Regions from separate parts of the Sporomusa termitida genome, predicted to be linked through region 1. Evidence: riboswitches for the same ligand, from Rfam matches in the RefSeq annotation. Region 1 holds a riboswitch; each other region holds the start of a gene.
What was found. Region 1 has a riboswitch for cobalamin ahead of SPTER_RS01745 (FecCD family ABC transporter permease). Riboswitches for the same ligand answer to the same signal wherever they lie in the genome.
Positions count from the first base shown of each region.

Region 2: linked by a shared signal. The riboswitch ahead of cbiD (cobalt-precorrin-5B (C(1))-methyltransferase CbiD) and the one ahead of SPTER_RS01745 (FecCD family ABC transporter permease) in region 1 are both predicted to bind cobalamin.
Region 3: linked by a shared signal. The riboswitch ahead of SPTER_RS05100 (TonB-dependent receptor plug domain-containing protein) and the one ahead of SPTER_RS01745 (FecCD family ABC transporter permease) in region 1 are both predicted to bind cobalamin.

Region 1 covers NZ_CP036259.1:384,297-389,824, reverse strand. Annotated here, with positions in the region: gene SPTER_RS01755 (efflux RND transporter periplasmic adaptor subunit) at 1-721, opposite strand, end outside; gene SPTER_RS01750 (ABC transporter ATP-binding protein) at 892-2,151, opposite strand; gene SPTER_RS01745 (FecCD family ABC transporter permease) at 2,159-3,187, opposite strand; cobalamin riboswitch at 3,600-3,780, opposite strand; gene SPTER_RS01740 (magnesium chelatase ATPase subunit I) at 3,883-4,917, opposite strand; gene SPTER_RS01735 (putative cobaltochelatase) at 4,936-5,528, opposite strand, start outside.
Region 2 covers NZ_CP036259.1:1,837,162-1,842,689, forward strand. Annotated here, with positions in the region: gene ldhH (L-lactate dehydrogenase (quinone) large subunit LdhH) at 1-545, opposite strand, end outside; gene SPTER_RS08280 (LutC/YkgG family protein) at 545-1,150, opposite strand; cobalamin riboswitch at 1,357-1,580, shown strand; gene cbiD (cobalt-precorrin-5B (C(1))-methyltransferase CbiD) at 1,822-2,910, shown strand; gene cbiE (precorrin-6y C5,15-methyltransferase (decarboxylating) subunit CbiE) at 2,895-3,521, shown strand; gene cbiT (precorrin-6Y C5,15-methyltransferase (decarboxylating) subunit CbiT) at 3,518-4,099, shown strand; gene cobM (precorrin-4 C(11)-methyltransferase) at 4,144-4,908, shown strand; gene SPTER_RS08305 (cobalt-precorrin 5A hydrolase) at 4,912-5,528, shown strand, end outside.
Region 3 covers NZ_CP036259.1:1,136,107-1,141,634, reverse strand. Annotated here, with positions in the region: gene cobN (cobaltochelatase subunit CobN) at 1-325, opposite strand, end outside; gene SPTER_RS05105 (hypothetical protein) at 415-738, opposite strand; gene SPTER_RS05100 (TonB-dependent receptor plug domain-containing protein) at 807-2,693, opposite strand; cobalamin riboswitch at 2,859-3,035, opposite strand; gene SPTER_RS05095 (MerR family transcriptional regulator) at 3,480-4,316, shown strand; gene SPTER_RS05090 (glycosyl hydrolase family 18 protein) at 4,419-5,453, opposite strand; gene SPTER_RS05085 (polysaccharide deacetylase family protein) at 5,474-5,528, opposite strand, start outside.

The DNA of each region.
Region 1 (5,528 bases):
GCCTGTACCCGACAATACCGGCCCGGGGCGCCCGCAGCACCAGATCAGCACGTTGCTGTTCCAGCAGATTAAGACTGTATTCGGCCCTGGCCAGCGCGGCCTGTTTCGCGGCCAGCACCGCCGGCTGCCCACCGTCCATAACCTGCTCGCGTAAGGCGGCAAAGGCGGTCTGGGCATTAATCATTTGCTGCCTGGCGCCATCAAGCGCCTCGCGGGAAACTGCCCCTGTCCGGTACAACTCCTCATAACGCTGATAATTGGCCAGATTGCGCTGATAATCAGCATCAGCCTGTTGATAGCCGGCGTCATAAGCGGCTTTAGCCTCGGTGCCCTCAGCCCGGGCCTGCCTGATCACAGCTTCGGTCTGGGCAATTGACAGCAGGATGTCCTGCATATCCTGGACCGCTAACACCTGACCGGCAGCCACAACCTGCCCCAGCTCCACCCGGACCTGAGCAATACGGCCGGAATATTTTGCTGCTATATCCACCTGCGCCGCCGCTGCCGTCTGCCCGCTCAATAGCACTCTTGTCAGCATATCACGGGGTTCAACAGTCACCGCCGTCACCAGCGGCCTGACTACGCCGCCCCGGGCAGCATTCCGGGCAACATTGCCCTGGGAGTTAAAAAAGTGACCAATGCCGGCAAGAATTACCGCCGTCAGCGCAACTGCCGCCAATAACCACCGTTTTTTATTCGCCAGTATCTTTCGTATTGCCAAAATGTTCACTCCAGCAGCAGCTTTACCTCATAGGCTTTGTAAATCAACTGAACATTGTAATGCCGGTCCCATAATCAGTAAACGTTGCTTATATTACTTAATATATTCCTTGTCATGGAGCTTCCTTGACTCTGTTTGCATAAAATAGATAAAGAGGCTGCAGTTGCTGATTAAACAGTTTTTTCGTCCTCATGCAGGCTGTACATCTCATGATAGAAGGCAGAAGTGGACATGACCTTCACACCATGTTTAGCCAGCAATTGCCGGTATAGCGCGGCTGCCCTGCCGCCGGTATAATCGCGTCCGTCGATGGGGCTGTCTTCAAGAATAATTAATTTTTCCGCCTTCATCGCCGCGTCCAGATTACCGAGATTATTTTTGCCAACATGCAAACTGCATAATACCGTCACATCCGCCCGGGCCACAAGCTTGCCATTTGCAACGGCAGCGTCCGCATCGTTGTCGGCGAATGGTTTGGTAATTACGTAGTCTTCGGCAAAAATCCTGGCCGCTTCCGCATCGCTGTCCCCTTCGGCCACCACCCCCACGCTGACCTCGAAACCGGCGGTCGCCAGCCGCCGGATTACCGGACAGCCGCAGCCGCCGCCGGCAATTACGTGCACCCGCGGCAGCTGTTCGTTTTTGTTCCGGCGCAGGCCGGCAAACACCTCCACACTGCCGGTAACCGGGTTATGGACGACCTGCACCGGCAGTCCGTACGCCTGCGACAAATGCTCCCTTGTCAGCACCGCGGTGGGCGGACCGTCAGCCAGCAAGCCGCCCCGGCCAATCAACAGCAGCCGCGAGCAAAAACGGGCGGCCGCACTTAGATCATGCACCACCAGCAATATGGTTTTGCCCTGATGGCAAAGGCGCTGACAAAACCGGAATATCTCTTCCTGATACACAACATCCAGGCCGGTCATCGGCTCGTCCAGGAACAGGATCGGGGTCTGCTGAGCCAAAACCTTAGCCAGCAGCACCCGCTGCTTCTGACCGCCGGATATGTTGGCCAGCGGGGTATCGGCCAGGCTGAGCACATCCGTATACTCCATACTTTCGCGAATGATTTTTTCATCTTCCGGGCTTTCGCCCTGCCACCAGGAGAGATAGGGATAGCGGCCGGCGGCAACAACCTCTTTGCTGGTGTAGCCGAAGCCAATCTCGACTGCCTGCTGCAAAAAAGCAACTTGCTTGGCCAGTGCCTTCTCGGGGATAGTCCCCACTTCCCGGCCCAACAGCTCTACCCGGCCCCCTTGGCGGGGCAGCAGCCCCCGCATGGTCCGCAGCAGGGTGCTTTTACCCGCGCCGTTGGCACCAATAATACCAATCAGCTCTCCCTGTCCGGCAGAGAAGGATATGTCCTGCAACACAATTTTTTTCTCGTAGCCGGCACGTAAGGCCTGCACATTGACAATAGCACGCTTCATAGCCCCATTACTCCTTTCGCTGCGACCGGCGCAGTAAATATAGAAAATACGGGGCTCCCAACAATGCGGTGATGATACCGACGCGAATCTCGATAACGCCGAACAGGCTGCGCCCCAGCGTATCGCAGGCGACAAGAAAAGTGCCGCCGGCCAAAGTACACGCCGGCAGCAGCTGCCGGTGGTCGGGTCCGACAATAAACCGCATCATGTGGGGGATCACCAGCCCGACGAAACCAATGCTGCCGCTGATACAGACCGCCGCGGCGGTGGCCGTAGCCGCTAGCCCGAGAAAAATCAAGCGGTAGCGGATGACATGGAGGCCGACACTGCGGGCCTCGGTTTCCCCCAGGGCCAGAATATTCAAATGCCGGGCCATAAGAAATAAAATAATAACAGCGGCCAGGATGGGACCGATAGCCAGGGTAATATGCTCCCACCGCCGGTAGTCCAATCCGCCGACGATCCAGAACAGATATTCCCGCAGCCGCTGCTCGTTCAAGACCATCAGCACCGCGTTCGTCAGGGCACCGGTAAAAGAATTGACCGCGACCCCGGCCAGCAGCAGAACCATGACCGGAATCCGGCCCTGCCGGACGGCCAGCAGCAGAATAATGGCTAACGCCAAAACAGCGCCGATCACGGCAAACAGGGGCATCACATATAAGCTTACTCCCGTAATTCCCAGGGCAATGGCAATAACGGCCCCCAGGGACGCCCCGCTGGACAGGCCGATTATGCCCGGCTCCGCCAGGGGATTGGAAAAAATCCCCTGCATAACGGCCCCGGCCACGGCCAGCGCGGCGCCAACCAGCAAGCCGGCAATAATCCGGGGCAGTCTGATATGCCAGATCACAGCATAGGCCTCAGCCTGCTTTGTGTAATCACCGCTTCTAAAATCGGTGCCGCCGGCCACAATAGCCGAGTAGACCGTGCCGGGCGAGTAAAAAGTCTGGCCAAAACAGAGGCTGCCTACAGCAGTGAGGATACAAACAGCCACTAACAGGCTCCATTTGGTTCGGTTACTCCATTTATTCATTAACATACTCCTTTATCTACAGGTGCACAATTCGCCGCCACGGTCCATTGTGATTAGCCTTCCGGTAGCAAATGATCCAATCCAAGCGGGTATGGCAGCACAGATGCCGGCTCCTCTAGCTTACCCCGGACAATTTTACTATATAGGAAAGCCAATAAAGCTTAGTCGTCTTTGTTGGCTTTCCTATAAGCCCGGCCACAGGCTAGCCTGTACACAAGTTTGGCGAACCGGGTACTCTGGTTGCACCTGATTCGCCAGCACCTTATCTAGAAAAACGCGCGAACAAAAAACCTCTCCGCTGCATGCGAAGAGGTTAATATCATACAATACAGAACTGCCACTATCGCCGGACGTACAACCCAACCGGAAACAACGTGTTCCTTAAATCCCCTCCTCATCGCTCGTGAGTAAAACGGTGATTGACAGACAGGCAGTTCTCCTGGCTTTGTTCATTGCTCCTCCAAACCTTCCCAAAACCCAATTGTTTCAGTGGCATATCTTGGATTCGCTCCCATTACAGTGGCGGGACCGCGCCGGTGTTGCACCGTTCTTCCCTATTAAGCCCTATTGGCACCTGACTTATTTATTCAATTTTCGATGAAATATTTTCTTTAATTGGTATAAATATATAATTTATCTCGAACTGTGTCAATAGTTTTCGCTGCTGTCTACTTGCTGCCGTACATAAAAGAATATCAAATTTTACTCATAATCTGTTGCAGCTTCCGCTGCTCAGTGCCGACTTCCTGGAATGGTTTGCGGCGCATACGGTGCATGAGCGCCAATTCACTAACTTCCGCCACATGCTCTACGCTGACCTGATTACTGCCGTACCAGGCAGCCAGGGCCTTAGCCGCCTTAAGCATTACCAGATCGGCCCGGTGGCCGTCCACACCGACCTCAATTGCGGTGCCGGCAATCTTATACAGGATATTGTCATCAACGCGCACAGCCGGCAGCAATTGTTGGGCAGCTGCAATCTGGTCTTTGAGGCGTATTTGCGCGGCTTCCCAGCCGGCGGTAAAAGCTGCCGGATTCTCTTCAAAGGCGGCACGCCGTTTAATCACTTCAACGCGCTGAGCGGCATCATAAATACCGGCAATTGTCACACAGAGCCCAAACCGGTCCAGCAGTTGCGGCCGCAGTTCGCCCTCTTCCGGATTCATCGTTCCCACCAGAATAAATTGCGCCGGGTGAGAAAAGGACACGCCCTCACGTTCCACTGTATTTATGCCCATGGCGGCTGCGTCCAGCAGCACATCGACGATATGGTCATCCAGCAGGTTGACCTCATCTACATATAAAATGCCGCGATTGGCCTCAGCCAGCACCCCCGGCTCAAATTTTTTCTCGCCACTTTTGATGGCCTGCTCAATATCCAGGGTGCCAACAACGCGGTCTTCGGTCGCCGATACCGGCAGATTAACCACCCGCATCGGCCGGTGCCGGCGGGGCAAAGCCTCCCCTGCAGCCTGACGCTGCCGGCAATACGGACAGTAGGCCTGAACATTGTCGGGATCGCAACTATACGGGCAGCCGGCGACGACTGCAATTTCCGGCAGAAGTTCGCCAAGGGCCCGCACTGCTGTCGATTTAGCGGTGCCCTTTTCTCCCCGGATAAGCAGGCCGGAAAGCCGGGGATTAATGACATTCAGGATCAGGCCGTTTTTCATAATGGTTTGTCCCACAATGGCGGCAAACGGATACTGCTGCAGCTTATGGTTATTCATAATATCCTCCTTGTATCGTTAAGTAGCCAGTTGCCCGCGGACAAGACCCGCAAGGCTGTCGGTTTTAAGCTGCTCAACAGTATAGCACTTGGCACCCATGCTTGCCGCTAACTCCTGAGCGATGCCCAGTGACAGCAGATCTTTTTTCTCGGTGTCGATCACCAGACAGGTGATATCCAGCTCTTCTCTGATATTAGCCGCTGCCAGCCGCGCTTCGGCCAGCGGGCTGCCGCCCGCCATTGCGGTGGTCGCCTTGCCGTCAGTAAGTAAAATAAGGATAGGACGCATGTGCGGACTGCGCTTAAGCTGCTGCCGGATAACCTCAGTCGCTTTGACCAGACCGGCAGTCAGGGGCGTTTTTCCGCCTACCGGCAGCTCACTGAGGCACTTTTGGGCCAGTTCCACGCTATTGGTAGGCGGCAGCAGCAGCTCGGCCTGCGCACCCTTAAAGGCGATCATCGCCACTTTGTCCCGCTTTTGATAAGCATCCAGCAACAGCGAGAGAATGGCACCCTTGGTTTCAATCATCCTTTGCCGGGCCCCCATCGAACCGCTGGCATCGACGACAAACAAAATAAAGTTCCCGATACGCTTTTCCCGTTCTTTTTCCC
Region 2 (5,528 bases), 1.5 Mb from region 1:
ATAAAGGGAATATCAGTGGGAATTTCCTGTTTCAGTTCCCGGGAAAAATAATCGGCAATCTGCTCCCGGTTTAAATGGATGGCCGGCATGACCATATGGGAGGGCTTGTGGCCGGCCAGGGAGATAATCCACTCGCCCAGGTCGGTTTCCTTTACATGCAGTCCGGCCGCCTCCAGGTCATGGTTAAGGTGAATCTCCTCGGAGGCCATGGATTTGGATTTGACAATCCGCTTTACGTTTTTTTCCTGACAGAGATTGATAAGATATTTTTTCAGGGCCTCACCATCATGGGCCCGGAATACTTTGGCGCCGCGGCTGGTTGCTTCGGCTTCAAATTTAGCAGCCAGGTTGTCAATGTCGGCAACAGTCCCCATCTTCATTTGCCGGACCTGCTCACGGAGGGCTTCGACATCGGCTACATTCTCATAAGCCTTGGCCCGGGAGACGGGGTAGGCCTCGGCAAAACGGCCTAAGGCGCCGCGCAATACATCATCGTTCAGTTTCTCTTCTATTTCATTTTTTATATTCCGGTTGTTCGTATTCATTAATAATTACCTCCGTTAACTTCTTCATCAACGGCAATAATGATAAAACGGCTGGGACCATGTACGCCGATTGTCAGCACGCGTTCAATGTCGGCAGTGCGGCTGGGACCGGTAATGAAACTAATATAACCACGGTCATATACCCTGGAGATTACCTCCATGGCTTCCGTTACGCCAGGCACAACATGACCACTGTTCATAAAAACAACATGAACAGGAGGCAGCATGGAGACCAGGCGGCTTTCAAAGGCCATGGCATCCTGGCAGACGCTGCCTGATTCAGCGATGGCAAATTCCACCGCCGAGATGCCAATGTCAGCGCTCTCCGCATGCTCGGCAATGTCGGCCTGGTCGGTGTACAGAGCAACACCAAGTCCGGCCAGGGCGGCATTGATGCCGGCTGCCTGCTGCAGCGGGCTGTTAACAGCTACAATCTTGCGGGCATTAGTGTACTTTACAAGGCTGGTAACGACTTCAGTAGCGTCGGCCGCTGTTTTGACCCGGAAAACCTCAGCGGCTGCATTTTTGGCTCTTGCTTCAAACTCTGAGAACAGGCTGAAGCCGTCGGCATAGGCTGTAAGCGCTGGTTGCCAATGCTCACTCACTTTTTTCAAACTCTCCACTCCCCCATAATTAAGATTAAATATTTGGTATGATGGTCTGACCAGTGTAACATTCCGCATTAGTATAAAAAAATCCTGTTTGAATTCGCAAAAAATTGCATAATTTTTGTAATTAAGAGGCTAACTATTAAAATTCATAATTATTCGACCGACCGGCAGGAAAAATACTTAACAATAGGGAATTAATCTAAAATAATAATTTGATAGGTGTAGGGAACGGGTGCTTCACGCTTAATAGGGAAGTCCGGTGCAATACCGGCACGGTCCCGCCACTGTATTGGGGATGCTGCTTAATTTGTGCCACTGGGAAACCGGGAAGGCGAGTAGTCCGTCAAGTCTAGCTTGGGCTTGGTGGACTACTAAGGTCGCGATGAACCAGAGTCAGAAGACCTGCCTGTTCCGGCACATGCCGCTATATTTCATCTCCCTCAAAACCAAGGATAGTTTGCGCAGCTTTTCCCGCCCTGCTGCGTTGTCGCCGCCTTACCTATGGCCGATATGCAAGGCCCGTGCAAACGATTCCACGGTTTTAAAAAGATGAAGTACTGGGACCTACGGAAGATAGGCAGGTGTGGGTACAATAATCAGGCAAAAAAAATCTTGTTTGGTATTTACCCCCTGCTCAAGGGGGTTTTTTATTGTCTGACAAACCGATGCGCAAGGGGATTACTACAGGAACCTGTGCGGCTGCCGCCGCTAAAGCTGCGATAATGGCCTGGAAAGGGCAGCCTGTGGCCGCAGTTGAGGTAATTTCACCGCAGGGGGTGGCGCTGGTAGCGCCAGTGGCCGGCAGCTATGCAATTGCCGGCGGTGGTACGGCCTGGGTTATTAAAGACGCCGGTGATGACCCGGATATTACCAACGGGGTAAAAATTGTAGCTGAAATTATGATAAGCGGTGAGCCAGGCGTAATGATTAAAGCCGGTGAAGGAGTCGGGACAGTGACCAAGCCGGGGCTAGCGATGCCTGTGGGTGAGCCGGCGGTGAATCCCGGGCCGCGGGCTATGATTAGCCGGGCTGTTGAGGAGTGCCTGCCGCCGGGCATGGGCGCGGTCGTGACGATCTCTGTACCCGGCGGGGAAAAACTGGCTACCAGAACGCTGAATCCAATCCTCGGGATTGTTGGCGGTTTATCCATTATCGGCACTACCGGTATTGTTGAACCGATGTCAGAAGAAGCGTTTAAGAATTCGCTTGTGCCGCAAATCAGTGTGGTACAGGCCTTGGGATATAATGAGATCGTATTTGCCCCGGGAAAAATTGGCCAGGATATCGCAATCAACCGCTATGGTATCCCGGCCGCCGCTGTTGTTCAGACCAGCAACTTTATCGGGCATATGCTGGAGCATGCCGTTAAATATGGCATGCGCCGGGTGCTTTTATTCGGTCATCTCGGAAAAATAGTCAAAGTATCGGCTGGCATATTTCATACCCATAACCGGATGGCTGACGCCAGACTGGAAACGCTGGCCGCCTATCTGGCCGCCGGCGGCGCGCCTCAGGCCGCAGTTGAGGAGGTTTTGGCCTCCACTACGACCGAGGCTGTCATGCCGATTATTGCCCGTTATGATATGACGGCTGTGTACAAGGTGTTGGCTGAGCGGGCCAGTGCCCGGGCCGAGCGGTATGTGTTCGGCGATTTGGCCGTGGGGACAGTGATTGTCACACTGAAGGGCGAGATACTGGGGCTTGATCAGACAGCCAGGGAAATTGGAGGCCATTTAGGATGGAACATCAGATAGTAGTTGTGGGCATTGGCCCTGGTTCGCCTGATTATGTGCTGCCTATCGCGAGCCGGATTATTGCCGGGGCGAAGGTTTTGGTGGGCAGTCAGCGGGCGCTTGACACATTTGGCTCAGCCAACCAGGTTAGCCGGATTATAGATAAAGATATTCAGGGCGTGCTTGACTTTATCGGGCAGCAGCTTACTTGTCAGGATGTAATTGTGCTGGTGTCGGGAGATCCCGGGTTTTACAGTATGCTGACTGCGCTCAGGAGCCGGTTCGCGCCTGCGCGTATCCGGGTTATCCCCGGCATCAGCTCGGTGCAGCTGGCGTTTGCCCGTCTTGCCGAAGTCTGGCAGGATGCGGCCTTGCTTAGTATGCATGGCCGCAAGGCGGCTGATGAGCTGCTTAAATTCAGGCCGGGCTATAAACTGGGTATTTTAACCGATCCTCAGCATAATCCTGGCCATATTGCCCGCATTTTGTTAGCGCAGGGGTGGCCGGAAACGGCGTGTGTCTGGCTGTGCACCAATTTGTCTTATGATAATGAAGAGGTAGCGGCGCTGACTTTAGCCGAGACGGTGGCTACACCCGGTTTTGAACATAGTGTAATGGTGGTGAAGGCATGAACCATAAGCTGGGAATTCCCGACAGCGAGTTTATCCGGGGCGGTATCCCGATGACCAAGCAGGAAATCAGGATATTGACCCTGGCGAAAGCGGGGATTGGTGCTGCTGATACTGTTATTGACATTGGTGCCGGTACCGGCTCTTTGTCAGTCGAGGCGGCTTTGCTGGCCAGCCGGGGCCGGGTAATTGCCATTGAGCGGGAACCGGAAGGTGTTGATCTAATTAAGGTTAATGCCGCTAAATTTCAGGCTGCCAATGTTGAAGTCATATTAGGTGCTGCCCCGGAAGCGCTGGCCGGGCTGCCGGCGGCTGACGTAATTTTAATTGGCGGCAGCGGCGGCAGGCTGCCTGAGATTCTCAGCGGTGCCGACCGTTTGCTTAAGCCGGGCGGCAGAATAATTATAACGGCGGTTACGGTGGAGACGTTAGCAGCTGCCCTTGGCAGCATGCGGCAACGGACTGAGTACAATGTTGAAGCCTGCTGTATTCAGGTTACCCGTCTCCAGCAGGCTGGTGCCAGCAATATGTTTAAAGCACTTAATCCGATTTATATAATTGCCTGTGGTAAAAACGGGTAGCTGTCGAAGCAATGAACAGGGAAGAAGAAGGGAGCACAAGTGAAATGAATGTATTTTTTGTAGGAGCCGGACCGGGCGACCCTGAGCTCATAACCGTGAAAGGGCAGCGTCTTTTAGGTCAGGCGGATATTATTATCTATGCCGGTTCGCTGGTAAACCCGGCGCTGTTATCGTTGGCCAAAAATGGGGCTGTGATTTATAATAGCGCTTCCATGACCCTGGCTGAAGTTATTGCCGTGATGACGGCGGGGGTTAAGGACAACAAGCTGGTGGTCAGGCTTCATACCGGTGACCCCAGCATCTATGGCGCCATCCAGGAACAAATGGATGCGCTGGCGGCCCAAAATATTACCTTTGAGGTTATACCGGGGGTGAGTTCCTTCCTGGCCACAGCGGCGGCCTTAAAACAGGAATATACCCTGCCCGATGTCTCACAAACGGTGATTATTACCCGCCTGGAGGGCCGTACACCTGTTCCGGAAAAAGAGAAATTAGCGGCCCTGGCCAGCCATGAAGCAACGATGTGTATCTTTTTGAGTGTTCATATGCTGGATGATGTGGTTAAAGAGCTTGTCGACGGCGGTTATGCCTGCGAAACGCCTGTGGCTATCGTCCAGAAGGCTTCCTGGCCTGATCAGAAAATCTTTCGCGGCACTTTGGCCACGATTGCGCAAGTTGCCCGGGAGAGCGGTATTGACCGTACGGCCATGATTGTTGTGGGTAAGGTTTTACATACCGATTATGCTTTGTCCCGCTTGTATGCTCCTGAATTTGGCCATATGTTCAGGCCGGCACAGGAGGGGCGGTAGGTTGTGAAGCTAGCAGTCATTTCTGTGACTAATAAAGGGGCCGAACTGGCCGGTCGTTTAGCGCCATGCCTGGGATCTGATGTTGATTTATATGTTAAGGCCGGGCGTAATCCGATCAATTCACCGCACTCCTATCAGTCCTTAAGTGATTTGGTTCATGAAATATTTCCCCGGTACGAAGGGTTTATCTTTATCATGGCGACAGGTATTGTTGTGCGGGTTATTGCCCCGTTCGTCCAGGACAAACGGATTGATCCGGCTGTCGTGGTTATGGATGATGGCGGCAACTTTGTCATTAGTCTGTTATCAGGTCATATTGGCGGTGCGAACGATTTAACCCGGCTGATAGCGGCGGCCGCCGGTGCAACCGCCGTTATTACCACCGCTACCGATATTGCCAGCCTGCCGGCTGCTGATGTGCTGGCAGTTAAGCTTGAACTGGAGATCGAGCCTTTTTCCGCTTTAAAAACCATTAATTCGGCAATCGTTAATGGTGACCGGGTCGTATTTTTGATTGACAAAGCCTTAACCGGGTACCAGCATTATCTTGATTTGGCGGCGAAGCAGGGGGTTGAACTGGCCGGTCTTGATGAGCTGGCCTGTAAGGCTGGCTATGATGC
Region 3 (5,528 bases), 750 kb from region 1:
AAGCTTCCTGGCTCTGGGTAACACCATATTGCACGACATCATCACCGGCATCTTCCACCAAAAAAAGATGCCGGATTTGATCTTGCTGCATAAACGCTGAGGCATTTTGCAAAAACCGGCAGTCCAGCCCGGTTCCCATCCAGCGAAAGATGATTATATCGGCAGCCGCCAGCCGGCCTTGCCATTCTTCACCCCAGGGTGTCGAGTCCTGAATCATTTTACTGCTGCATAGGATCTCCGGCTGTTGTTTTGTTAGCATTTTGCCGGCCTGGTTCCATAAATAAAGTTGGCGATCAATGTTTGTTAAAAATAAAATTTTGCCCATTTTTCACACCTCCCCAATTTACCATATACCATTGCTACGTTTCTTTATGAACAGCAAAACCACCCGGTAAGGGTGGTTTTGGGTCATTGCTAATGATGCCCCTGACCGGTAGTCTGCGCAGTGATAATATTCCTGAATAGACTATGAGCCTCTGCCGGAGTTTTGCCGTTCTCTATTGCCTTCCGGGCATGCATCAGGGCCGAACGATATTTTTGGTGGGCCTCGTCTTGCGGGAGGTCTGCCAAATTTTTCAGGTCAGCATTCATTACTTTACGAAAAATCTCATGAATTTCCCCGGCGGATTTCCCGGCCGCTTTGGCAGATTGAGCATGCTTTTTTGCACTTTCATAACGTAATTTTGCATGGGGCTCACTGGGAATCTCATATTGAGGATGGTTTTTTTCCAAACTCATGCTTTTACCTCATTTCCAAATGTAGTTTTTTCCATTCTACGCTATATAGCGGTCATACAGTCAATAGCTTAGAATGTATACTCCATACCGACGCGGATATTCCGGCCCGGGGCGCTCCACCATTGTCCAGCCGGGGTTGAGCTCCAGTAATAACGGGCATTGGAGTGCTCTGCATAAAATTTATCAAAGATATTATTTATTTTTACAAAGGCTTTAACGGCTTTGCCGGCCTGGTAATTGACCCCGATATCCCAGACCCAGTAGGTGTTGGCCGGGAAAAAATCGTCCACGGCGTCAGCAGTTTGGGGACCGGGCCTGTCAATAATGCCTTTGCCGACGAGCGAAACGTCTAATTTGCCGGCACTGTAATCAGTGCCCACATTCCAGGCCCCTTTGGGTATATAGCCGTCCACATTGGCCGCCCTTTGTTGTGTCGCCTCCACATTGGTATGGGTATAGCCGACAAAAGCACTGACAGCGCTGGAAAATTGCTTGCGGAGCTGAATATCCCAGCCGTCGGCCTTCTCATCGCCAACATTAGTGTACCGGGGATAAACATAGCCGATCCGGTTTTTCGAATCCCGTTTAAAAATATGGGCCGACGCCACCAAGGTATCATCAAGCCGGTGGTTAATGCCGACTTCGGACGTATGGCCCGTTTCCGGCTTAATGTTCGGATTGCCGTAGCTGGTATTATATAAATGCGTTGGCGACGGCGGAATAAAATACTCACTGCGCCCCAGGTACATATTGGTTTTATCGCTGAATTTATAGCCCAGATTGATACTGGGGGTAGTATGACTGCCAAAGCCGGAGTTATTGTCATACCGCAAGCCGCCGGTCAGTTTCCACTGGCCGGTAATCTTCCATTCATCCTGCAGATACAGGGCCCGGTTCGTTAATTTTATCCCGTTAAAGGAAATTACCTTGTCTTCAGCAAACTCAAAACCGGTTGTCACCAGATGCGTGTCGGCCAAGTTTTTGGTAAACTGATCGGAAATCCTCATGGTCTTAACCTTGGTTGCATAAAAAGCGCCGCTGTCCAGTTGATACAAATCATCGTACATATTTATGCCGACTGCGAATTGATTGGTCGTGTTCTCGTCCAAACGGGTATTATAAATCACCCGGCCATTATAATTATCGGTTGTCCCCGTTTTAAACCGGCTGTCCCACAGGGACTGAAATTTGTAATCGGCCTTATAGGCATCATAGGTAAAGGTCAGATCCGACTTCTCGCCGAAATCTTTGGTGATTTTGACGCCTGTCATATCGGCATTCAAAGCGGCCGGAACCGTAAGGCCGCGGCCATCTTTAAAATCGCCAAGCAGGGCTTTCTTGGCAATTACCCGCCAGCCCCAGTCCCCCTGCCGCTCTTCATGCATAAACGAATAATTCTCGCCATTGTAGCTGCCGCCCTCCAGCTTTACTTTCGAGCTGTTGCCCTCAATTTTTTGGGTGATGATATTGATAACCCCGCCTTTGGCGTCAGATCCGTACAAGGTGGAAGCAGAACCCTTCAGCACCTCAATGCGGTCAATATTATCCAGGTTGGCAAACATCGAGGGCGAAAACTTGGCCCCGGCCGAATTAACCTTAACCCCGTCAATTAACACAACAACCTCGTCGGCGCCATTAATTTTCATGCCATTACTGCCATAATACCCGGCTAAACTGTAGTTGTTGACAATAACCCCAGGCACTTCCCGCAAAGCCTCCGACAGATTGGCATAATGATTTCTTTCAATCTCCTTACTCGTAATTACCGTAATATTGGCATTGGCATCAAACTCCTTTACCGGTGTCCGCGTCGCTGTAATGACTACCTCATCGAAAAAATAGGTTTTCATCTCTTCAGCCTGCACCGTGCCCTGCCCGAGGCAGCCGGCCGAGAGTGTTAGGGCCGAAACTATTGCCAGTCTCATCGCTTTTTTCCGGGACACATTTCTTGTCATCAACAAAACCCCTTACTCTTCTCATGTTATCTATGTAAAAAAACCTTTCTTCCGCGCTGAAGAAAGGTTTTAAGGTACTGTCGGCAGGTCTGGTTTTGCGCACGCAAAGACATGGCAAATAACACTTGTCAGTACCCTGAATTACCGTCCTATCACTCGTAGGCTGTTGGTAAATAAAAACAGGCAGTTCTCCTGGCTCCGGATCATTGCTCAGCCACGTCTTCCCAAGCTGACCTTCAGTGACATGTTGTGGCATCGCTCCCCGTTACAGTGGCGGGACCGCATCGGCGTTGCACCGATTTACCTATTAAGCCTTTCGGCACCTGTTTTCACACTATTAAATTAATCTGCGTAAAGCATATGTCAACTAATAAGGTAAACTATATACCGGTTATATAGTCAAGTCTTTTATAAACCTGACATTACCGCCTCAGTCACAACAGGCTAATTAGTGGCTTCTGTCAAGTCCGGGAGACGCCGGCAGCAGCCGCCTGTGCCTTAGGATAAAGATTTTCCATATTCCCCGGACATAACATTCACTGTTTATAATTCTGGCAGGATAAAAATAAGCTGCCCTGCGGAGACGCTGAGCTGGCTGAAGGTTAAATCAGCCGCTATATACCGGTCATACGGTTTCAAGCTCCCCGCCTGAAGCGCAACCGAATTATTCGGTTTATTCTTGACACACCCCGCTTTATCAATAATAATGATTACAACATTAAGCTGCACGCACTTACGGCATTGTTTAAGACCGGTACATTATTTGATATAGGAGAAATACGGAATATGGCAAATGACAAAGAGAATTACATTACCGCCGGCGAACTGGCGGCGCTCTATGGTATCCCCAAACAAACATTATTGTATTATGACAAAAATGAATTACTGATTCCGGCCTTTGTAAACCAGCACGGCTATCGCTATTATTCCGTTTCTCAATACCTTGTACTGGAAATTATTCTCAATATGCGCAAGCTAAATATTCCTATTCAGGCTATCAAAAATTATCTCCAGCACCGCAGCCTGGAGAATTTCGAGCAGCTGCTGCTGGATAAAGACAAAGAATGCGATAAGCTAATCGAAGAAACCACTAAAATTAAAAACAGTTTACAGTTGTCATTAAAAACAATAGCTAAAATCCGCCAAACCCTGTTTGATCAAATTCAATTAAATTATCAGCCGGAAAAAACTTTATTTGTCAGCGAATTGCTAACAGAAGGGGTGTCTGTGCGGGAACGGATCAGGATTTTATCCCGCCACAATCAAACCGCCGTCTCCAAAAAACACTTCAAGGAATTTACTACCGGCTGGATTATCGATAAAAATGAGTTTCTGGCCGGAAAGTTTAATAAAACCATCCAGTATTTCACACCGGTTGCCCATACTGCCGCCAAAAAGCACTGCTGCGTCCGGCCGGCAGGCTTATATCTGACAATGCGCTTCCGGGGAACCTATTATCAAGAGGCACCAACAGTATATAAAAAAATAATGGACTTCATTGCCCTTAACCGCCTGACAATTATGAGCAATATCTATCTTCTCCCCTTGAAAAATCATTGGCTTACCCAGGATACAAGCGCCTATATCAACCAAATCTCTTTTCAGGTTGCTTATCCGTCTTAAAGCAGCTGCCGTGAACTCAACTGGCGGCCTATTAGCCTGATTAATGACCAAAAGGCCTGCCGGCCCAAATCACCGGCAGGCCTTTGGCGCTGCCTGAGGTTTTTATTTAAGTTTATTAACAGCCACGTTACCGCCCAAACGCCACAGGCTGATATTATTTATCCCCTGCTCTTGCGCAACCGCAAGCCAATAATTTAATGTTTTGACATCAGCATACCATACCTGATAGGAAATGCCGTTATCCTGATAAGAATAAACCAGGCACTGGCTTTCGTCATCCCTTAATGGCTCCGCCTCATAAACCGCGGCCAGGGTTTTGGCCTCGATTTCCGTCAGAAACCGCTTTTCCCCGTTATCGCTCCACAGGCAGCCGCCTGTGGACAAGGCCAATGATTTTTCCCCAGGCAAAGTCTGCATGAGGGCCGCTGTCTTTTGAATAAACTCCTTATTGGCCTTTGGCCCGGGTCCGCTGTGCATGCCATAGAGGTTATAGGCCATAACCACATATTCGGGCCCCCGGGGAAAACGGGTGGCAGCGAAGGGCGTACCCGGTTCCAGCACCAGCCTTAGTTTCAGGTTATTGTTCAGGGCTTTGACATAAAGCTTTTCGGCAAAGGTTAAGAATAACTGTCCGGCTTCAGCCTCTTTCCATACGCGTTCGTAATCAATTTCAATACCATCAAAGCCGGCCTGTAAAGTCATGGCAATAATCTCATCAATATGCTTTTCCATAGCCGCCTCGTCGGCAAACACCCGGCGGAGAACCTCCGTATCTTTCATCACGACCGATCCGTCGGCCTTGTGCAGGTCATTGACAAAAGTAAGATAGGTTTCATAACCCCGCTGTTTCGCTTGCAGCTCACTTTTTTGGGCACTCAGCTCACGGGGCAGGAACAGAGTGTCGTCTTTAGCAAAATAGGCACCGAAATAAGAGAGCTGATCCAGCTTTTTACCGATCCTTGCCAGGTCTTTTGCGCCTGCCTCCAGATCCCAGTAGGCTAACCAGGCCGAGCGCTTGGCCGGCTCTTTCAACATTTGATTGCCGGCCGACTGGCCATTATAATTACAGCCGATCAGAATAACCAAGACAGCTGCCAGTATGGTTGCCTTACAGATTGTCCAGCCTGTGCTGTTCATTTACATAGCTCCCCCTTTGCCTACAAGTTTACAATAAACCAGTTTATCAGGCCTGCCCACAGCTGTCTGACGGTA